One region of the Inquilinus sp. CA228 genome, then DNA from elsewhere that is predicted to be linked to it. Evidence: predicted binding sites of a transcription regulator. Region 1 holds the regulator's gene; each other region holds the start of a gene.

Region 1 (7,378 bases):
CTATGCCCGCAGCCGCGGCCTGAAGCGGATCTTCGGCGAGGTGCTGCGGGAAAACGTGACCATGCTGCGCATGGCCGGGGAGCTTGGATTTGCCCGCGCCGACGTGCCGGACGAGCCCGGCATCATTCACGTGACGATTTCGCTCGACGATCTGCCCGCTCTCAGTCAGCATTCCGCCTAGGAAATCCGTGACCCAGGGGGATAGGTGTTTGCGTTTTTCCTCTTTGAATGAAGCACTTGTCCGTATAAGTTGAGGGCCTGCGTTAATTTTGGCCCGCGGCGACGCTGCCGGGCTTTTGGTTTTGGGGGAGCTTGGAGGGGAAGATGCCAGGGACAATCCGCTGGACCAGGATGGTTGCGGCCACGGCCTTGCTCGCAGGGCTGCTTGCCGCCTGCGCCGAGGCGCCGAAGCCGAAACCCTTTGTCGCCAGCGGCCCCTGGGGCGTCGAGATCCACGACGCCTCGCGCCGCTTCGACATCCCCGAGGAGTGGATCCGCGCGGTGATGCATGTGGAGAGCGGCGGCCAGACCCATTGGAAGGGCGGCCAGCCGATCACCAGCCATGCCGGCGCCATGGGGCTGATGCAGGTCATGCCCGGCACCTATGATGAGCTGCGCTACTCCCACGGCCTGGGTCCCGACGCCTATGAGCCGCGCGACAACATCCTGGCCGGCGCCGCCTATATCCGCGAGATGTACGACCTGTACGGCTATCCCGGCTTCCTCGGCGCCTACAATGCCGGGCCGGAGCGGTACCGCCAGTATGTCGAGGAAGGCCGGCCGCTGCCGCGCGAGACCGAGCGCTACATGGACATCATCGCGCCGCAGATCGCCGGCATCATGCCGGGCCAGGGCGGCAGCGACCGGATGACCCAGTACGCCGCCGCCCAGATCCAGCAGAAGGTGCCGGCGCCGATCCGCATGGCGCCGATCCCCGACGGCTCCTCGCGGCGCAACACCACCGTGGTGGCGGCGATGCAGCCGATCCCGGACGGCTCGTCAATGCGGAACACCACGGTGGTCGCGGCGATGCGGCCGATTCCCGATGGCTCGTCGACCCGGAACACCACCGTGGTCGCCGCGATGCAGCCGATCCCGGACGGGTCGAGCACTGTGGTCGCCTCGGTGCTGCCGCCGGTCCGCGTGGTGCCGCAGCCCGGCGTGGTGCGGATGCAACCGATCCCCGACGGCGCCACCCAGGTTGCCGCGGCCGCCCCGGTAGCGCGCCAGGTCGCCCCGGCCCCGGTGCGGATGGCCCCGATCCCCGACGGCAGCACCCAGGTCGCCGCCGCAGCCCCGGTCGTCCGTCCGGCGCCGGTGCGCATGGCGCCGATCCCGGATGTGCCGACGCCCCGCGCGGCGGTGGCGCCGACCCGGATGGCGCCGATCCCCGACGCCCCGCCGGTCCGCGTCGCCGCGTCGGCCAAGCCCGCGCGCGCCCCGGCGCCGCAGCAGGTCGCCGACGCCGGCGAGCCGCGGCGCCAGTCCAACGGCCTGCCCACCGGCTGGTTCGTGCCGAGCGCACCGGGCAACTGACCGTCTGCTCACAAGAAAGCCCGCGCCGCCGAAGGGTGGCGCGGGCTTTTTCTTTGGGAGGCCGGGTGCGCCGGTCTCAGGCCGCGTCGGGCAGGCCGGCGGGGCGGCGATAGCTCCAGGCGCCGAGCGGCGGCAGGTTGCGCCAGACGAAATCGACCATCCGGCCCTGCAGCCCCAGCTTGCGCCGCGGCAGCGGCGACAGGATCTGGTTGGTCAGCTGCAGGAAGCGCCCCGACCGCCCCATGCGGGCAAAGGCGGCGTCGATGATCTGCCGCTGCAGATCGAGCGGGAACCAGATTATCGGCAGGCTGGACGCCACCATCGACAGCCGGCGGATCCCCGCCGCGTCCAGCATCGGGCCGATCTCGGCCACGTCGCCCTCCAGCACCGTGACGCCGGGGAAGCGCCGGCGCAGCACGGTGCAGAATTCGGGCATCTTCTCGACCACCACCAGCTTCTGCGGCGGCAGCCCGGTTGCCAGCAACCCTTCGGTGAGGCTGCCGGTGCCGGCACCGAGCTCGAGCACCGGGTCGCTGCAGCGGGGGTCGATGTGCCGGGCGAAGGCGCGGGCCACGGCGGGGCCGGACGGCGCCCAGGCCGCGACCTTCAGCGGCGAGCGGAACCACAACCGGACATACAGCCAGGAATCCTTGCTCATTCGACACCTCCGTGCCGTTCGTCGGGACAACCGTCTGTCTTTGCAGAGAGTTCCCGGGCTCAGGCCTGCGCCTGGACGTCCAGCGAGTAGCCGGCGGAGCGAACGGTGCGGATCAGGTCGATCTCGCTGTCGTCGTTCAGCGCCTTGCGCAGGCGGCGGATATGGACGTCGACGGTGCGCGGCTCGACATAGACGTCGTGGCCCCAGACGATGTCGAGCAACTGCTCGCGGCTGAACACCCGGCCGGGATGCTGCATGAAGTGGCGCAGCAGGCGGAACTCGGTCGGGCCGAGATGGACGTCGCGGTTGCCGCGGCGGACGCGGTGGCCGCCGAGATCCATGCTGAGATCGGCGTAGCTGAGGATGTCGCCGGCGCTGGACGGCGAGGTGCGGCGCAGCACCGCCTTGATCCGGGCCATCAGCTCCGGCGTCGAGAACGGCTTGGCGACGTAGTCGTCGGCGCCGGAATCGAGGCCGCGGACGCGGTCCCCCTCCTCGCCCCGCGCGGTCAGCATGATCACCGGGATGTCGCGGGTCTTGGCGCCGCGGCGCAGCTGGCGGCAGACCTCGATGCCGGAGAGATGCGGCAGCATCCAGTCGAGCAGCACCAGGTCCGGCCGCTGCTCGCTGGCCAGCAGCAGCGCCTCTTCGCCGTCATAGGCGGCGAGGACGCGGAAGCCTTCGCGCTCGAGGTTGTAGGTCAGGAGGGTGACGAGGTCGACTTCGTCCTCGACCACCAGAACCAGCGGCTGGATGCCGGCCCTCATGCGTTCTCCTCCGGCTTGGCCTCGGGGGTGACGACGGTGAAGGAACTGGCGTCGCCCTTCGGCCGCACATCCGTCACCGGCTTGCCTGTGAGCAGGAAGTGGATCAGCTCGGCGATGTTGGTGGCGTGGTCGCCGATCCGCTCGATGTTCTTGGCGATGAACAGGAGATGGGTGCAGGGGGTGATGTTGCGCGGATCCTCCATCATGTAGGTGAGGGTCTCGCGGAACATGCTGGTGTAGAGGTCGTCGACCGATTCATCCTGGCGCCAGGCCGACAGCGCCTTCTCCAGGTCGCGCTCGGTGTAGGCGTCGAGCACGTCCTTGATGATCTGCTGCACCATCCGGCCCATGCGCGGCAGCGCCATCACCGGCCGGACCATCGGCACCTGGGCCAGGGCCAGGGACCGCTTGGCGATGTTGGCGGAGTAGTCGCCGATCCGCTCCAGGTCCGAGGCGATGCGGAGCGCCGAGACCACCTCGCGCAGATCGACCGCCATCGGCTGGCGCAGCGCCAGAGACCGGATCGCCACGGAGTCGATGGACGCCTCATAGGCGTCCATCTGCTCGTCGCTGCGCATCACCCGGCCGGCGAGGTCGGCGTCGCGGCGGACCACGGCCTGGATCGCCAACTCGAGCTGGCTTTCGGCCAGGCCACCCATCTGCACGATGGTGCGGCGCAGCGTCTCCAGTTCCTGGTCGAAGGATTTGACGATGTGCTCGCTGGACATGAACGGCGGTTCCGGTTGTTGGTGGGCGGGTCGGTCGGGGCCGAGGTCAGCCGAAGCGGCCGGTGATGTAGCCCTGGGTCCGCTCGTCCCGCGGGTTGGTGAAGATCTCTTCGGTGGCGCCGACCTCGACCAGGTCGCCGAGATGGAAGAAGGCGGTGCGCTGGCTGACGCGGGCCGCCTGCTGCATGTTGTGGGTGACGATCGCTATGGTGTATTCGCGCCGCAGCTCGTCGATCAGCTCCTCGATATGCGCGGTCGCGATCGGGTCCAGGGCCGAGCAGGGCTCGTCCATCAGGATGACCTCCGGGCTGCAGGCGATGGCGCGGGCGATGCACAGGCGCTGCTGCTGGCCGCCGGACAGGCCGGTGCCGGGCTCGGCCAGCCGATCCCGGACCTCCTTCCACAGCCCGGCGCCGATCAGGCTCTTCTCGACGATCGCCTCCAGCTCGTCGCGGCGGCTGGCGAAACCGTGGATCCGCGGGCCGTAGGAGACGTTGTCGAAGATCGACTTCGGGAATGGGTTCGGCTTCTGGAACACCATGCCAACCCGGGCGCGCAGCTGCACCACGTCCAGCCGCTTGTCGTAGATGTCCTCGCCGTCGAGGATGATGGAGCCCTCGACCCGGGCGCCGTCGATCGTGTCGTTCATGCGGTTGAGGCAGCGCAGGAAGGTGGACTTGCCGCAACCCGAGGGGCCGATCAAGGCCAGCACCTCGTTCTCCAGCAGGTCGACACTGACGCTGTGCAGCGCCTCCTTCTGGCCGTAGAAGACCTTGACGTCGCGCGCCACCATCTTCGGGGCCGACCCGGCCGCGGCCGCCGGGTTTGCGGCATGCGGGACGATTGTCTGGATCACGGTCATGGGGTTCACCACCGGCGTTCGAACTTGCTGCGCAGCCAAACCGCGAAGCTGTTCATGATGATCAGGAAGACGAGCAGGACGATGATTCCGGCCGAGGTCCGCTCGACGAAGCCGCGCTCCGCCGCGCCGGACCACATGTAGACCTGCACCGGCAGGGCCGTGGCCGGGTCGAGCGGCGTGGCCGGGTAGCCGACCACGAAGGCGACCATGCCGATCATCAGCAGCGGCGCGGTTTCGCCGAGCGCATGGGCCAGGCCGAGGATCGTGCCGGTCAGGATGCCGGGCGCCGCGAGCGGCAGGGTGTGATGGAACATCGCCTGCATGCGCGAGGCGCCGAGGCCCAGCGCGGCCTGCTTGATCGAGGGCGGCACCGCGCGGATCGAGGCGCGCGTGGTGATGATGATGGTCGGCAGGGTCAGGAGCGTCAGCACCAGGCCGCCGACCAGCGGCGCCGACCGCGGCAGGCCGAAGAAGTTGATGAAGACGGCCAGCCCGAGCAGACCGAACACGATGGACGGGACCGCGGCGAGGTTGTTGATGTTGACTTCGATCAGGTCGGTCCAGCGGTTCTTCCTGGCGAACTCCTCGAGATAGACCGCCGCCAGCACGCCGATCGGCAGCGCCAGCGCCAGCACGATCAGCATCATATAGGCCGAGCCGAGGGCGGCGACGCCGATGCCGGCCAGCTCCGGATTGCTCGACGCGCCGGAGGTGAACAGCGCCCAGTTGAAGCGGCGCTCCAGCGTGCCGGCCGCGGCCAGCTGGTCGACCCAGGCCGTCTGCTGGTCGTCGAGGCGGCGCTGGGCCTCCGGCAGGTCGCGGGAGATCTGGCCCTTGATCAGGGCGTCGACGTCGCCATGCGCCGGGACCCAGACCGTGCGGGTGGAGCCGATGACCGACGGATCGGCCTGCACCATGTCGCGCAGCACGATCGGCGCGCCGCGGCTGAGCAGGCCGTTCGACTTCCGGCGGTCGGCCGCGCTCTCGACGGTGATCTGCTTGCGCAGGGCGTCGCGCGCGATCTGGTCGTAATCGGCGGTCATCAGGGCGGTGGGATCGCGCTGGCCGGACGGGTCGATCACCTCCGGATCGAAGGTCACCTCCAGCCGGAGCGCCGACTGCGTGAAGGCGGTGTAGCCCTGGCCGATGATCGAGATGAACAGCACGACCAGGAAGCAGATCGCCACCGCGATCGCGGCGATGCCATAGAGGCGGAAGCGCGCCTCCGCCGCGTGCCGACGCCTCAGCTTCGCCATGAAGGCGGCCTGCTTGGTGACGTGGGTCACCGCGCGCGGCTGGGCACCGTTCATCAGGTCTGCCTCACTCATAGTGTTCCCGATATTTGCGCACGATCTGCAGGGCGACAATGTTGAGGCAGAGCGTGACCACGAAAAGGGTCAGCCCCAGAGCGAAGGCGACCAGCGCCTGCGGGCTGTTGAAGGCCAGGTCGCCGGTCAGCTGCTTGACGATCTTGACCGTGACCGTGGTCACGGATTCGAACGGGTTCAGCGTCAGATTGGCGGCCAGGCCCGCCGCCATGACCACGATCATGGTCTCGCCGATGGCGCGGCTGACCGCCAGCAGGACGGCGCCGACGATGCCCGGAAGGGCCGCCGGCAGCACCACGTGGCGGATCGTCTCCGACCGCGTCGCGCCGAGGCCGTAGGACCCGTCGCGCAGGCGCTGGGGGACGGCGTTGATGATGTCGTCGGACAGCGAGGAGACGAAGGGGATGATCATGATCCCCATCACCAGCCCGGCGTTGAGCGCGCTGGTGGCCGAGACATCGAGCCCGATCCCGGCGCCGGCGTCGCGCAGGAACGGGCCGACCGTGGTCAGGGCGAAGAAGCCGTAGACCACCGTCGGGATGCCGGCGAGGATCTCCAGGATCGGCTTGATCCAGGCGCGGACGCGCCGGTCGGCGTATTCCGACAGGTAGATCGCGGCCAGTAGGCCGATCGGCACCGCCACCAGCATGGCGATGGCCGAGATGAAGATGGTGCCCCACAGCACCGGGATGAGCCCGAAGCGGCCGGCGACTTCCTCGCTGCCCGCCCCGGCGAAGCCCGGGTCCCAGACCAGGCCGAAGAAGAAGTCCTGGGGCGGCACCATGGTGAAGAAGTGCAGCGCCTCGAACAGCATCGACAGCACGATGCCGATCGTGGTGACGATGGCGATGCCGGAGCAGATGATCAGAAGGCCGAGCGTGGCGGTCTCGACCCGGTTGCGCGCCCGGAAGGTCTTGGAGATGCGGCGGAGCGCGAAGAACACGCCGACCGCGGCGAGGACCAGGACGGCGGCGATCATCAGCATCCGCCCGAGCGACTGCAGGCGGATCATCTCGTCCGCCGCGGCGCGCATGTAGGGCTCGGCGTCGCCGGAGACGATGCCGCCTGCCGCCAGGTTCTGGATCGATCCCTTGATCAGGCCGAGCTGGTCGGAAGGCAGGTTGCGCACGGTGTCGGGCAGCATGCCGTCGACCACCGCGGAGATGATGATGGGCTGGAAGATCAGCCAGAGCGCGAGCAGGACCAGAGCCGGCAAACCGGCCCACAGCGCAACATAGGCGCCATAGGCGCCCGGCCGGGAATGCAGATCGCCGGGGCGGCCGCCGGCCACCGCGACGGAGCGGCGAAGCCCGATCTGATAGCCGGCCGCCATCAGCACCAGGATGACAGCAAAGATCACGGGCAGGGACATATCTGTCTCGCGCCAGAGAAAAATTGGCGGGGCCGCGCTGGGCGGCCCCGCCGGACGATCACATGCTCAGCGTGGTGCCGGCATTGGCGGCGTTGCGCTGGTCCTTCAGCTCGTTCGCCGGCATCGG
Region 2 (7,378 bases), on a different contig from region 1:
GGCACGAAGGGGCCGGCGGCGTCGGTCAGGCCGCGATACAGCGCATAGATCATCCGGTCGGGGTGGTCATCGGAAGGGGTGCAGATGAGTCAGGAACTGATCTGTACATGCCTCCCATGAATAGCGCAGCGCAAAACTGCGGCAATCCTCCGACGGCACCTTCAGCGCCTCGCGGATGGCGCGGCCGAGATCCTCGTCCAGCCGCCCCACCGGGGCGTTGCCGATGACGTCGGCCGGGCCCTGCACCGGATAGGCCGCGACCGGCACGCCACAGGCCAGCGCCTCCAGCATCACCAGGCCGAAGGTGTCGGTGCGCGACGGGAAGACGAAGACGTCGGCGGCGGCATAGGCGTCGACCAGGGCCTGCCCCTCCTTCGACCCGGTGAAGGTGACGTCCGGGTAGCGGGCCTGGAAGGCGGGCAGGGACGGGCCGCCGCCGACCACCACCTTCTCGCCGTCCAAGGGCAGCGACAGGAAGGCGTCGAGGTTCTTCTCCACCGCCACCCGGCCGACATAGAGGTGGCGCGGCCGGGCCCGCTCGCCGCGCTGGGCCGGGCGGAAGCGGTCGGTGTCGACACCGCGGCTCCAGCGCGCCAGGCGGCGGAAGCCGCGGCGGGCCAGGTTCCGCTCCAGCGTGTCGGTCGCCACCATCACGGCGCTGGCGGCGCGGTGGAAATGCCGCAGCAGGGCGTAGGTCGAGGCCAGCGGCATGCCGGTGCGCAGCTGGACATATTCCGGGAACTGGGTGTGGAACGAGGTGGTGAAGCTGAGCCGCCGGCGGATGCAGTAGCGCCGTGCCGCCCAGCCCAGCGGGCCTTCGGTCGAGATGTGGATGGCGTCCGGGTCGAATTCGTCGATCAGCCGGGCCATGCGCCGGCTCTGGCCGATCGCCAGCCGGATCTCGGGATAGGTCGGGCAGGGGATCGAGGCGAAGCGGTCCGGGCCGATCACCTCGACCGTATGGCCGCGGCGGCGGAGCTCGTCGCGGGTGGATTCGATGGTGCGCACCACCCCGTTGACCTGGGGCAGCCAGGCGTCGCTGATATTCAGGATGCGCATCAGCCGGCCGCCGGCTCCGTCACTGCCATGTCCACACGGAGACTATACCCGATCCCGGCTCAAGCGGCGCGCTGCGGTTCGAGGGCCGGCTGCGGCGCCACCGCGTCGCGGGCCGCCACGATGTCCGCCCAGTGCAGGATCTCCAGCCGGCCGTCGTCATGCTCCACCAGCGCGGTGCAGCTCTCCACCCAGTCGCCGTCGTTGACATAGGTCATGCCCTGCATGTCCTTCAGCTCGGCGGTGTGGATGTGGCCGCAGATCACCCCGTCCACGCCGCGCCGCCTGGCTTCCTCGACCAGCGCGAGCTCGAACCGGCCGACGAACTCGACCGCGCGCTTCGCCCGCTGCTTCATATAGGCCGAGAGCGACCAGTAGGAGAAGCCGAGACGGCGGCGCACCAGGTTGAGGGCGGTGTTGGTGTGCAGCAGCAGCTCATAGGCCTTGTCGCCGACATGGGCCAGCCATTTGGCGTAGCGCACCACGACGTCGAACTGGTCGCCGTGGATCACCAGGAAGCGGCGGCCGTCCGCGGTCTCGTGGATGCAGTCCTCGGCGACGTCGACATCGCCGAAGTTCTGGCCGACGAATTGCCGGGCGGCCTCGTCGTGGTTGCCGGGGATGTACAGCACGCGGGTGCCCTTGCGGGCCTTGCGCAGCAGCTTCTGGATCACGTCGTTGTGCGGCTGCGGCCAGTACCAGCTCTTCTTCAGCCGCCAGCCGTCGACGATGTCGCCGACCAGGTACAGCGTGTCGGAGTCGGTGTGCTTCAGGAAGTCGAGGAGGAGGTTGGCGTTGCAGGCCCGGGTGCCGAGATGGACGTCCGAGATCCAGATGGTGCGATAGCGCGTCACCTGTTCCATAGGCGGCGGTCCTTCGGCGGTCATATACCGTCGGTATAAACGAGACGCCGTCGGCAAACAACATGTTGATGTCTTCTTCGATCTCGCAGGTGCAAAAATTAATAAAACGGTCACGAGTGCTTCCGGCCCGCCGATCTGGTGCCGGTTGTTCGGGTGCTGTTGGCGCGGACTGTGAATCTTTTCTGAAGCGGAGCGATCGCTTCCGGACGATGGGGTCCCGCCCTCCCCCGGTTGCGGACGGGGGAGGGCGGGCGCGGCGGCTGCGCCTTTACAGCACGAAATCCGCCGCTGTCAGAATATGGTCGGAATAGACGGCAATGATGGCGTCCTCCAGCTTGTTGCCGGTGGTTTCGAGATAGACGCCGTAGCGGTTGTCGGCGAAGGCCAGGACCCGGATCTGCCCTGCGCCGGTGAAGGCGCCGGTGCCGAAGGTGAAGGCGGTGTTGCCGTTCAGCCCGTCGCCGTCGGCGTCGATCGCCGACAGGTCGATCTTGTCGCCGGTGGTGAAGTCGGTGATCGTGTCCCGGCCGGCGGCGGCGACGGTGCTGTCGCCCACGGCGGTGTAGCGGAAGCTGTCGTTGCCGGCGCCGCCCTTCAGCACGTCGGCGCCGCCACCCCCGGTCAGCACGTCGTCGCCGGCCATGCCCCATAGCGTGTTGGCGCCGGCGTTGCCGGTGATCGCGTCGGCCTGGGCCGAGCCGATCACCTGCTCGATGCTGCTATACGTGTCGCCAGCGGCGTCGCCACCCGAGGGCGCGCCGCCCAGCACCACGGTCACGCCGGCGGCCGAGCTGGCATAGGAGGCGGTGTCGGTGCCGGCGCCGCCCTGCAGGGAGTCGGCATCGGCCCCGCCTTCGAGCACGTCGTTGCCGTCGCCGCCCTCGAGATTGTCGGTGCCGGCGCCGCCGAAGAGGACGTCGTTGCCGGCATCGCCATGGACCTGGTCGTTGTCGGCCCCGGCATCGATCGAATCATTGTCGCCTTCGCCGTGCAGGGTGTCGGCCCCGGCGCCCCCGACCAGCCGGTCATTGCCGTCGCCGCCGTCGAGGATGTCCGCGCCGGCCTCGCCGGAGAGGGCATCGTCGCCGGCCCGGCCCTGGAGCAGGTCGTCGCCGAGCTCGCCGCCGATGATGTTGCGGACGGCGTTGCCGGCGAGGTTGTCGTCGTGGCTGGAGCCGTACAGGTTCTCGATGCTGGTCAGGACGTCGTTCTGGGCGTCGCCGCCGAAGGCCCCGTTGGTCTGCAGGTCGATTGCGACCTCGGCGCTCGACCCCTGGTAGTTGGCGAAGTCCGAGCCGGCGCCGCCGTTGAGGGTATCGCCGCCGGCACCGCCGCGCAGCGTATCGTCGCCGTCGCCGCCATTGATGGCATCGACGCCGTCGAAGCCGATCAGCCGGTCGGCCAAGGTCGAGCCGGTGATCGTGTCGTCGCCGGTGAAGATGGCGGCGAGCATCGCCATCTCGTCGCCGCCGCCGATGATGAGACCGGCCAGGGTCGCCAGGGGCGTGTTCATGCCGTTGATGGAGAAGACCAGCCCCGGCTTCGAGTAGGTCAGGTCGGTCACGGTGCCGGCGAAGGTCGATGGAGGGGTGTATGACAGCCCTGATCCGAAGAGGGACAGCGATCCGGTGTCGTTGAAGTTGAAGACTGCGATGATCCCCGCGATGAGGAGCGGGGGCCTCGAGAAGCCCGAGGATGCGATCTGCGACAGCGTGCCGAACTGGATGCCGTTGCCGTTGAGGCCCGCGCCGCTGTTCGTGGTGAAAGTCGCCATGGGAAAACCCCCGAGAGCCACCCCGACCATCCGAAATCGCGGCCTTTGCGGCCGTCTTGGATCGAGAGCGGCTCAAGATCGTGCAAAATCCGCGGCAGTTCGAGGATCTTCGCGGTGCCGCCACGAAGAACGCAAGAAACCATCGGGCCGGCGGAACGAAATTTCCGCCGGCTGTTCGATCATCCGGCGCGGTGGCTGCGCTGCTACAGCACGAAATCCGCCGCGGTCAGGACATGGTCGGAATAGACCGTGATGATCGCATCCTCGACATTGTTGCCGGTGGTCTCGAGGTAGACGCCGTAGCGGTTGGCGGCGAAGGCCAGCACCCGGATCTGGCCGGCGGCGGTGAAGGCGCCGGTGCCGAAGGTGAAAGCGGTGTCGCCCGGTCCGGCGCCGTTGGCGTCGATCGCCGACAGGTCGATCTTGTCGCCGGTGGTGAAGTCGGTGATCGTGTCCCGGCCGGCGGCGGCGACGGTGCTGTCGCCGGTTCCGACATAACGGAAGGTGTCGCTGCCGGCGCCGCCCTTCAGCGTGTCGGCGCCGACGCCCCCGGTGAGAACGTCGTCGCCGGCCAGGCCCCACAGGGTGTTGGCGCCGGTGTCGCCGGTCAGCGTGTCGACGAAGCCCGAGCCCAGCACCTGCTCGATGCCGGACATGGTGTCGCCGGCCGCGTCGCCGCCGGTGGAGGCGCCACCGATGACCACGGTCACCCCGGTGCCCGCGCTGGCATAGCTCGCCGTGTCGATGCCGTTGCCGCCGGTGAGAGTATCGGCCCCGGCCCCGCCCTCGAGGATGTCGTTGCCGTCGCCGCCGTCGAGCAGGTCGACGCCGCCGCCGCCGGTGATGCTGTCGTTGTCGACACCGCCGAAGGCGCTGTCGTTGCCGGCGCCGCCGTCGATCGAGTCGTTGCCGGCCTCGCCGGACAGGTTGTCGGCCCCGTCGCCGCCGACCAGCCGGTCGGCGCCGTCCCTGCCGCTGAGGATGTCGTCGCCGGCCTCGCCCGACAGCGCATCGTCGCCGCCGCGGCCATCGATGAGGTCGGCACCGCCCTCGCCGCCGATGATGTTGCGGTCGGCGTTGCCGGACAGGGTGTCGCCGAAGGCCGAGCCGTAGAGGTTCTCGATGCTGGTCAGCGTATCGCCCGCGGCGTCGCCGCTGAAGATCAGGTTGCTTTGGATGTCGACGAACACCTCGGCGCTCGACCCCTGGTAGTTGGCGAAATCCAGGCCGTTGCCGCCGTTGAGAGCGTCCGCTCCCGCCCCGCCGCGGAGCGTGTCGTTGCCGTCGCCGCCGTTGATGGTGTCGTTGCCGTCGAAGCCGATCAGAAAATCGGCCTGGGTCGAGCCGCCGATGGTGTCGGCCCCGGAGAAGATGATGGCCAGCGCCGCCATCTCGCCGCCGGGGGTGAGGAAGCCTGCGGCGACATCCGCCAGCGCCGTGTTCATGCCGGTGATGGAGAAGATCGGCGTCCCCAGCGGCTTGCTATAGGTCAGGCTGTTGACGGTGCCCTGGATCGTCGGGGGGAAATAGAGCAGCCCCACCCCGGCGATGGACAACTGCCCGGTGTCGTTGAAGGCCACGGTGCCGCCCGGCCCCACAATGATCGGGACGCCCAAGATGCCCGAGGACGCGATCTGCGAGAGCGTGCCGAATTGGATGCCGGCGCCGTTGAGGCCAGTGCCGTTGAGCACGGAGAAAACCGCCATGGAAAACCTCCCCCAAAATATGCGCGTCCCGAAATCACGACGCTTGCGGTCGCTTGGATCGGGATTGATCAAAGATTGGGCAAAATCTGCGGCAGTTCGAGAACGTTCCGGTGCCCCGGCAAAGAACGCAAGGAAGCAGCGACTGCCGGAAATTAAGTTTCCGGACAATTTTCCGATAATGACCCGGATAAAGCGGCGCGGCGGGGGATCCCGCCCTCCCCCGGTTGCGGTGGAGGGAGGGCGGGCCCGCCAGGCGCTACAGGACGAAGTCCCCTTCGGCCAGCGCGTGGTCGGAATAGACGGTGATGATGGCGTCCTCGACCTTGTTGCCGGTGGTCTCGAGATAGACGCCGTAGCGGTTGGCGGCGAAGGCCAGCACCCGGATCTGGCCGGCGGCGGTGAAAGCGCCGGTGCCGAAGGTGAAAGCGGTGTCGCCCGGTCCGGCGCCGTTGGCGTCGATCGCCGACAGGTCGATCTTGTCGCCGGTGGTGAAGTCCGTGATCGTGTCCCGGCCGGCGGCGGCGACGGTGCTGTCGCCGGTTCCGACATAGCGGAAGGTGTCGCTGCCGGCGCCGCCCTTCAGCACATCGGCGCCGATGCCTCCGGTGAGCACGTCGTTGCCGGCCATGCCCCACAGCGTGTTGGCGCCGGCGTTGCCGGTGATGGTGTCGACGAAGCCCGAGCCCAGCACCTGCTCGATGCTGCTGAAGGTGTCGCCCGCGGCGTCGCCGCCGGACGCGGCACCGGTGGCCAGGTTCACCGACACGCCGGCGGCCGAGCTGGCATAGCTGGCCGTGTCGATGCCGTCGCCGCCGGTCAGCTGATCGATGCCGTCGCCTTGTTCGCCTCCTTCCAGGATGTCGTTGCCGGCACCACCGTCCAGCTTGTCGTCGCCGGTGCTGCCAAAGAGATTGTCATTGCCGTCGCCGCCGGTGACGACATCGCTGCCCGACCCGGCATCGACCGAATCATCGCCGGCATCGCCGTGCAGGAAGTCACCGTCGCCGCCGCCGACGATCCGGTCGTTGCCGTCGTCGCCGCTGAGGACGTCTTCGCCGTTCTCGCCGGAGAGCGAGTCGTCGCCGGCATTGCCGAAGATGAAGTCGCCGCCGTCCTCGCCGCCGATGATGTTGCGGGCGTCGGTGCCGGACATGGTGTCATCGAAGCTGGAGCCGTAGAGGTTCTCGATGTCGATCAGCGTGTCGCCATCGGCGTCGCCCTCGGAGATCGTGTTGTTCTTCAGGTCGATGAACACCGCGACGCTCGACCCCTGGTAGTTGGCGAAGTCGGAGCCGGCGCCGCCGTTCAGGATGTCGCCGCCGGCGCCGCCGCGGAGCGTGTCGTTGCCGGCGCCGCCGTTGATGGCGTCATTGCCGGCGAAGCCGATCAGAAAATCGGCCTGGGTCGAGCCGCCGATGGTGTCGGCTCCCGAGAAGATGATGGCCAGCGCCGCCATCTCGCCGCCGGGGGTGAGGAAGCCTGCGGCGACATCCGCCAGCGCCGTGTTCATGCCGGTGATGGAGAAGATCGGGGTGATCGCCGGCTTGCTGAAGCTCAGGCTGGTGACGGTGCCGCCGAAATTGTTCGGAAGGGAGAACGACATCCCGGTCCCGGCGACGGTCAGCAGCCCGGTGTCGTTGAAGAAGACAGTGCCGGTGGTCGGCGTGACGATCGGAAAGCCGGCGATGCCCGTGGATGCGATCTGCGACAGCGTGCCGAACCGGATGCCGGCGCCGTTCAGTCCAGTGCCGTTGAGCACGGAGAAAACCGCCACGGAGAGACCCCCCTGTTGGCCTCGATCGGACATCGCGGCTGGACCGGCCGTCTTGGATCGAGCCTGTTGCGTTCGGCTCCGTGCTCCCGAAGGCTCGGAAGCTCTTCGGAACAGAAAAGGCGAGCCGATCCGACGAATTCAGATAAACTTCTATATAATACCATAATATGCATGCCCCGCGAACGAAAAGACCCGCCGGCCCTTG
Region 3 (7,378 bases), on a different contig from region 1:
GATCAGCGGCTTGATCCCGACCTCGTAATTGTAGGCCTCGTATTCGTCGGCCCGCTCGGGCCGGGTGTGGCCGCGCCAGATCCGGGCGATCATGGGTCGCTTGGCGTCGCTGGTCATCGTGTCGCTCCTCGCTTGCCGTGCGCCGGGCCTCAGCCCTTCAGATAGGTCGCCCGGCCGGAGCCTCCAGTCAGCCCGCCGCCAGTTCGACCAATCGGGCCGCCGCCTGCAGCTCGGCCCGGAGCGCCGCGCGCCGGTCCGTGGCCTCGGCTTCCTCGCCCCAGCGCTCGATCTGGAAGCTGGCGTCGAGCTCGGCCAGCTCGAAGGCCTCGTCGGCGTCGATCCGGCCGGCCAGCAGCGCCAGGCCGAGCACCAGCGATCCGGTCAGCGCCGTCGCCTGGTGCAGCGCCGTCAGCCGCCAGTCGTCCTGCGCCGCCACCGCCGCGCGCAGCGCCGCGAGACTGGCGTCCGGCTGGGCCTGGTGGAGGATGCCGGAGGTCGCGGTCAGCGGCGCGTCATGCGCGGTCATCGCCCAGTCGAGCAGCGGCTGCCAGGCGGCGGCCTGCCGCTCGGCCAGCGCCGTCGGCGCCTCGGCCCGGTAGCACAGCAGGTCGCTGCCGCCATAGGGGGCGATGGTGTCGATGATCAGATCGCGATTCGGCGCGACCTTGTCGATCGCCGTCGCCGCCAGCTGCATCAGCGGCATGGCCGAAGGCACCACCTTGTCGGCCTGCGCGTCCCATTCCGCCGCCACCGCCTCGGCCAAGGCGCGGCTGGGCAGGACGAGATCGGCCTTGGCCGGGCTCTTGATCGGCTTGCCGTCGAGGACGACGCCGAACCCGTCGCCGGCCGGCACCACACCCACCGTCTTGTAGAAGCGCTTCATCGTCCCGGCCCTCTCTCCGCCCGCGCCGATATCGGCAATCGCGGCCGCGGATGCAACCCTGTCTTCCGTCGAGACCACGGGAATGCTACCGCGGTGCCACGATGCAGCTCGACCTGACCAACACCTCGATCATCCTCGCCGCCGCCCTGGCGGTGGTCGCGGCCATGCTGGTGATGGACCGGCGCCGCCCACCGCCGGGCGAGGTGCGGCTGTTCCCGGTGATCCCGGTGATGATGGTGGCGGCGCTGGTGGTGATCCTGATGCTGGCGCATCTGGTCTCGCTGTTCACCGGCCAGCCGTTCCAGGGCCGCAGCGGGTTCTGATCCGCCGCGGCCCCGGGGACACGGCTACTGCCCGTTCCAGGGCGTCAGCGCCTCAATCTTCAGCTTGCGCTGATCCGCCGCCGGCAGCTTGTAGTCGCCCTTGTACGGCGCCGATTCGAACGAGCCGTAGGTCGGGTTGGCGATCGCGATCCAGTCGCGGCCCCAATGGTCCTTGGCCGCCTCGAAGGCCGTCTGCCGCTCCTCCAGCGTGCCTTTGTAGGCGTCGCTGAAATCGCCGAAATTGTCGCCGACCAGCAGCAGGATCCTGTAATCCTTGGCGATCACGGCGCGGCGCGTGCCCTTGGCCGAGCCCCAGTCCGGCTGCTCCTTGGCGCTGAGGAAGGTGTCGACATTGTCGCCCATCGGGAAGCCGAGCGCCTTCATGTGCTCGACCGTCGGCCCTTCCTCCTCCTTGGTGCGATTGGTGACGTAGAACACCTTCACGCCCTTGGACGCGGCGTATTGCGTGAACTCGACCGCGCCGGGGATCGCGGTGTCGATCTTGGCGTTGACGTAGGTCGTCCAGGTCTTCGGGTTGAAGCCCGAGCCCTCGACCACGTTGCGGGCCTGGTAGGGCGAGGTGTTCAGGAGCGTGTCGTCGACGTCCAGCACCACCGCCGGCGGGAAATTCTTGAAATCGCCGGTCTGCTCCGCCGGTGCCGCGGTGCGGGACGGGTCGGCCAGCGCCTCGTCCAGCCGGATGCGGGCCAGGGCATAGGCGCCGATCGCATTGGCCTGCGCCTCGACCGAGGTCTGGTCCCACAGCACCGCGTTGAGGTTGTCGTCCGGGCCGGGGCCCTGCTGCGCCTGGGCCGCGCCCGCCGCCGCCATCATCGCCAGGGCCGAAGCCCATCCGAATCGCATCATCCGAAGCCTCCGTTTGTTACAGTTTCGTGACGGCATATGAGCAGGCCCGGACCGCGCGCTGCAACCCCCGTTCAGGCTTCGTATCGCGCGCCGCCGCGCCGTGTTAGGAGTGCGGGGCGCGACGAAGGGGAGGACCGATGTACACGCTCTACGCCACGCCCGGCAGCGGCTCGACGCTCAGCGAGATCATGCTGACCCTCGCCGGCGTGCCCTATGCGGTCAAGTCGGTCGACGTCTACGACAGCCCGGCCGACCGGGAGATGCTGCAGCGCCTGAACCCGCTGACCCAGGTGCCGGTGCTGGTGCTGCCCGACGGCACGGTGATGACCGAGAGCGGGGCGATCACCCTGCATCTCGCCGATGTCGCGCCGGACGCCGGCCTGGCCCCGCCGCCCGACCATCCGGACCGGCCCGCCTTCCTGCGCCGCCTGGTGTTCATCGTCGCCGCGCTGTACCCGACCTGGGCCTATGGCGACGATCCCGGCCGCTGGGTCACCGGCGACCAGGCCAAGGCCGAGCTGCGACATGCGACCGACGAGCACCGCAAGGTGCTGTGGCGGCAGATGGAGGCGGCGGCCGGCACCCCCTGGTTCCTGGGCGGCACCCGCTCCGCCATCGACGTCTACGTCGCGGTGATGAACCACTGGCGGCCGCGCAGCGAGTGGTTCGCCGCCGAATGCCCGAAGCTGTCGGCGATCGCCGGGCGGCTGCGCGCCGAGCCGGGCCTGGCCGAGGTCTGGCAACGAAACGAAGGCTGATCCGTTCCTCCCCCGATCCCGACTCTCCCGACCGAGGGCCATGACGTGAAGAAGCTGATCAACAATCCGCGCCATGTCTTGCGCGAGATGCTGGAAGGGTTCGTCGACCTGCATTCCGGCCTGGCCCTGCTGGAGGAGGAGGCCGTGGTGGTCCGCGCCGACCTGCCGGTGCCGGCCTCGCGCCCGATCGCCCTTCTGTCCGGCGGCGGCAGCGGGCACGAGCCGGCCCATGCCGGCTATGTCGGCCCCGGCATGCTGGCCGGCGCCGTCGCCGGCGACGTCTTCACCTCGCCCAGCGTCGACGCCGTGCTGGCCGGCATCCGCGCCGCCGCCGGCCCGCTGGGCGCGGTGCTGGTGGTCAAGAACTACACCGGCGACCGGCTGAACTTCGGCCTGGCCGCCGAGCTGGCGCAGGAGGAGGGCATCCCGGTCGAGATCGTGGTGGTGGCCGACGACGTGGCGCTGCGCGGCACGGTCGAGCCGGCGCGCCGCCGCGGCATCGCCGGCACGATGCTGATCCACAAGCTGGCCGGCGCCGCGATCGCCGCCGGCAGGAAGCTGGAGGAGGTCGCCGCCCTCGCCCGCGCCGCCGCCGTCCTGGTCTGGCTGCAGGCGCTGAAGGCGGTGGTGAGGTAGAGACCGGCGCCGGCCCCGCCTTTCTCACATCAGTGCGGAGCCAGTCCCCCCGCCCTCTCGATGAACGCGGCGATCTCGGCCACGCCGTCGCCGCTGCGCACCCGGGCGAAGACGAAGGGGCGGTCGCCGCGCATCTTGCGGGAATCCCGGTCCATCACCTCGAGCGAGGCGCCGACCAAGGGCGCCAGGTCGGTCTTGTTGATCACCAGCAGGTCGGACCGGGTGATGCCCGGCCCGCCCTTGCGCGGGATCTTGTCGCCGGCCGAGACGTCGATGACGTAGATGGTCAGGTCCGCCAGCTCCGGGCTGAAGGTGGCGGCCAGGTTGTCGCCGCCGGATTCGATCAGCACCAGGTCGAGGCCCGGGAAGCGGCGCCGCATCTCCGCCACCGCCGCCAGGTTGATCGAGGCGTCCTCGCGGATCGCGGTGTGCGGGCAGCCGCCCGTCTCCACCCCCAGGATGCGGTCGGAGGAGAGCGACCCGGCGCGGTTCAGGAACTCCGCATCCTCCTTGGTGTAGATGTCGTTGGTGATGGCCGCGATGTCGTAGCGGTCGCGGAACGCCTTGCAGAGCGCGTCCATCAGCGCCGTCTTGCCGGAGCCGACGGGGCCGCCGATGCCGACGCGCAGGGGGCCGTTCTGGGTGCGGGTCATGTGCGGAACAACCTCGTGTACTGGGTCTCGTGCTGCATCGATGCGATGTCGGCGGCGACGGCCAGGCCGCCGCATTGGCTGAAGGGGTCGCCGTCCGGCAGGGAAGCGGCCCGGGCCGCCGTCTCCGCCACCGCCCGCATCAGCGCGGCGATGGCGCGCTGGCCGTCGGTCTGGCCCAGCGGCACCAGCCGCTGCGCCGCCGACACCAGGTTGGCGGCGACGGCGTGCAGGAAGGCGGTCAGCGACGGCGCCAGCGCGATGCCATGGCCGGCGGCGCAGGCGGCGACCGCGACCGGATAGGCGACGGTCTCGCCCACATGCGCGGCCAGCCGCTCCAGCCCCGGCACCGGCCAGGCGGCGCGGGAGATGGTCAGGAAGGCGGTGCCCTGGGCCAGGGTCTCGACCTGCCGCTCGCGCGACGCGGACAGCGCCGCGGCGAGGTCGGCGACCTCGGCCAGCCGGTCGTCGTCGCCGGACGCGGCGGCGCGGTGGGCGTGGGTGAACAGCACGGCATCGTTCCAGCCGGCGCCGTGCGCCAGCGCATCCTCGATCCAGGCGATCAGGCCCGGCCGGTCGGTGACCCAGCCGGCCTCGTTCGCCCATTCCAGGCCGCTGGAATGGCTGAAGGCGCCGACCGGATAGGACGGCGACAGCCAGGCCATCAGCCGGTACAGCGCCGCGTCAGACCCGGGCCTATCAACCATGGGAATGCCCCTGCACGGCGCCATGGCCATAGGCGCCGCCTTCGGGGTCGAAGGGCGCCTCGACGGCCGTGACCGTGCCGCCGAGGCCGCGCACCATCTCCTCGATCACATGGTCGGTGCGGATGCGCAGCGCGTCGGGCAGCAGTTGGGTCGGCAGATGCCGGTTGCCGAGATGCCAGGCGATGCGGATGAGATCCGCCTGGCTGCCGGCCCGGATCTCGACCAGCCGCTCCGGCGCCGCCGCGACCAGGACCAGGCCGCCCTCCTCGCCCTTGAGCGCGTCGCCGTGGCGCAGATGCGCCGCCTCGGACAGGTCGAGCAGCACCACGGTCCCGGCCTCGCCATAGAGGACGATGCGGCGGCGGTGGCGGGAATCGTAGTCCAGCACGACACGGTCGGAGACGGCGGCCGGATCGAAGCGGCCGGCCGGGACGACGGCGGTGAAGCGCTTCATGGCCGGCCTCCGGCCACGATCGACACCGAGCCCGCCCCCTCACCCTCCCACGCGCTTCGCGCGCGGGTCCCTCCCTCTCCCCGAGGAGAGGGAAAGGGAAGCGCAGCCACACACCTCTCCTTGGGGAGAGGTCGAAACCGCGGAGCGGTTTCGGGGGAGGGGGTGGGCTCGGTCTCGATTAAGGTCACAGCCATCTCAGAACAAAAAGTACCGCTGCGCCAGCGGCAGCACCGAGGCCGGTTCGCAGGTCAGGAGCTCGCCATCGGCGCGCACCTCGTAGGTCTCGGGGTCGACCTCGATCGCCGGGGTCGCCGAATTGTGGATCATGTCGGCCTTGCCGATGCCGCGCGTGCCTTCGACCGCCACCACCTGGCGGGCCAGGCCCAGCCGCTCGCCGATGCCGTCTTCCAGCGCCGCCTTCGACACAAAGGTGATGGCCGAGGCCTGCATCGCCCGGCCGAAGCCGCCGAACATCGGGCGGTAATGCACCGGCTGCGGCGTCGGGATCGAGGCGTTGGGGTCGCCCATCAGCGCCATCGAGATGGTGCCGGCCTTCAGCACCAGCTCCGGCTTCACCCCGAAGAAGGCCGGGTCCCACAGCACCAAGTCGGCCAGCTTGCCCACCTCCACCGACCCGACATGGCGCGACAGGCCCTGCACGATCGCCGGGTTGATGGTGTATTTGGCGACGTAGCGCTTGACCCGGACGTTGTCGTTCTCGCCGGTCTCCTGCGCCAGCCGGCCGCGCTGGACCTTCATCTTGTGCGCGGTCTGCCAGGTGCGCAGGATCACCTCGCCGATCCGCCCCATCGCCTGGCTGTCGGAGGAGATGATCGAGAACGCGCCGAGGTCGTGCAGGATGTCCTCGGCCGCGATCGTCTCGCGCCGGATCCGGCTTTCGGCGAAGGCCACGTCCTCCGGGATCCCGGCATCGAGGTGATGGCACACCATCAGCATGTCGAGATGCTCGTCGAGCGTGTTGACGGTGAAGGGCCGGGTCGGGTTGGTCGAGGACGGGATGACGTTGGCCAGCCCTGCCACCCGGATGATGTCCGGTGCGTGGCCGCCGCCGGCGCCTTCGGTGTGGAAGGCGTGGATGGTGCGGCCCTTGAAGGCGGCGATGGTGTCCTCGACGAAGCCGCTCTCGTTCAGCGTGTCGGTGTGGATCATCACCTGGATGTCCATCGCGTCGGCGACGCCGAGGCAGCAGTCGATCGCGGCCGGGGTGGTGCCCCAGTCCTCGTGCAGCTTGAGCGAGGAGGCGCCGGCACGGATCTGCTCGATCAGCGCGTCCGGCCGGCTGGCATTGCCCTTGCCGGAGATGGCGATGTTGACCGGCAGCCCCTCCGCCGCCTGCAGCATGCGGGCGATGTGCCAGGGGCCGGGGGTGCAGGTGGTGGCCTTGGTGCCGGTCGATGGGCCGGTGCCGCCGCCGACCAGGGTGGTGACGCCGCTGGCGATCGCCTCCTCCACCTGCTGCGGGCAGATGAAGTGGATGTGGCAGTCGATGCCGCCGGCGGTCAGGATCTTGCCTTCGCCGGCAATGATCTCGGTGCCCGGGCCGATGACGATGTCGACGCCCGGCTGGATGTCCGGGTTGCCGGCCTTGCCGATGGCGGCGATGCGGCCGTCGCGGATCGCCACATCGGCCTTCACGATACCCCAGTGGTCGAGGATCACGGCGTTGGTGATCACCGTGTCGGCGGCGCCTTGGGCCCGCGTGACCTGGCTCTGCCCCATGCCGTCGCGGATCACCTTGCCGCCGCCGAACTTGACCTCCTCGCCATAGATCGTGTGGTCGCGCTCGATCTCGATGAACAGCTCGGTGTCGGCCAGGCGCAGCCGGTCGCCGGTGGTCGGCCCGAACATGTGGGCATAGGCGGCGCGGGAGATGGAAACGGGCATTCTCGGCCTCCTCAGCCCTGGACCGGATCGAGCGGCCCCATGACCGCCTGGCGGAAGCCGGTCGCGACCCGGGCGCCGGCCAGGGCGACCAGGCGCACCTCGCGGCTCTGCCCCGGCTCGAACCGCACCGCGGTGCCGGCCGGGATATCCAGCCGCCGCCCTCGCGCCGCCGCCCGATCGAAGGACAGGGCGGGG

Evidence for each region. The regulator PhoB, encoded in region 1, activates phosphate uptake and scavenging genes when phosphate is short. The targets are predictions, from matches to a motif close to TNTCATAAAACTGTCA.
Region 2: the regulator PhoB is predicted to act here: its motif matches at 2,017-2,032, upstream of ACTOWL_RS32905 (UDP-2,3-diacylglucosamine diphosphatase).
Region 3: the regulator PhoB is predicted to act here: its motif matches at 2,090-2,105, upstream of ACTOWL_RS30150 (5'-nucleotidase, lipoprotein e(P4) family).

What each region holds. Positions count from the first base shown of each region.
Region 1 is NZ_JBQJIK010000088.1:24,652-32,029, reverse strand. It holds partial or broken gene ACTOWL_RS32070 (GNAT family N-acetyltransferase) at 1-181, shown strand, start outside; gene ACTOWL_RS32065 (transglycosylase SLT domain-containing protein) at 325-1,536, shown strand; gene ACTOWL_RS32060 (class I SAM-dependent methyltransferase) at 1,613-2,194, opposite strand; gene phoB (phosphate regulon transcriptional regulator PhoB) at 2,254-2,961, opposite strand; gene phoU (phosphate signaling complex protein PhoU) at 2,958-3,689, opposite strand; gene pstB (phosphate ABC transporter ATP-binding protein PstB) at 3,736-4,551, opposite strand; gene pstA (phosphate ABC transporter permease PstA) at 4,557-5,861, opposite strand; gene pstC (phosphate ABC transporter permease subunit PstC) at 5,872-7,251, opposite strand; gene ACTOWL_RS32030 (substrate-binding domain-containing protein) at 7,310-7,378, opposite strand, start outside.
Region 2 is NZ_JBQJIK010000094.1:1,315-8,692, forward strand. It holds gene ACTOWL_RS32895 (3-deoxy-D-manno-octulosonic acid transferase) at 1-53, opposite strand, end outside; gene ACTOWL_RS32900 (glycosyltransferase family 4 protein) at 67-1,059, opposite strand; gene ACTOWL_RS32905 (UDP-2,3-diacylglucosamine diphosphatase) at 1,119-1,919, opposite strand; gene ACTOWL_RS32910 (calcium-binding protein) at 2,188-3,693, opposite strand; gene ACTOWL_RS32915 (calcium-binding protein) at 3,897-5,399, opposite strand; gene ACTOWL_RS32920 (calcium-binding protein) at 5,656-7,173, opposite strand.
Region 3 is NZ_JBQJIK010000078.1:17,559-24,936, reverse strand. It holds gene ACTOWL_RS30165 (antibiotic biosynthesis monooxygenase family protein) at 1-117, opposite strand, end outside; gene ACTOWL_RS30160 (ATP12 family chaperone protein) at 188-883, opposite strand; gene ACTOWL_RS30155 (hypothetical protein) at 985-1,206, shown strand; gene ACTOWL_RS30150 (5'-nucleotidase, lipoprotein e(P4) family) at 1,231-2,073, opposite strand; gene ACTOWL_RS30145 (glutathione S-transferase family protein) at 2,211-2,831, shown strand; gene ACTOWL_RS30140 (dihydroxyacetone kinase subunit DhaK) at 2,877-3,467, shown strand; gene ureG (urease accessory protein UreG) at 3,497-4,120, opposite strand; gene ACTOWL_RS30130 (urease accessory protein UreF) at 4,117-4,824, opposite strand; gene ACTOWL_RS30125 (urease accessory protein UreE) at 4,817-5,278, opposite strand; gene ureC (urease subunit alpha) at 5,474-7,183, opposite strand; gene ACTOWL_RS30115 (urease subunit beta) at 7,195-7,378, opposite strand, start outside.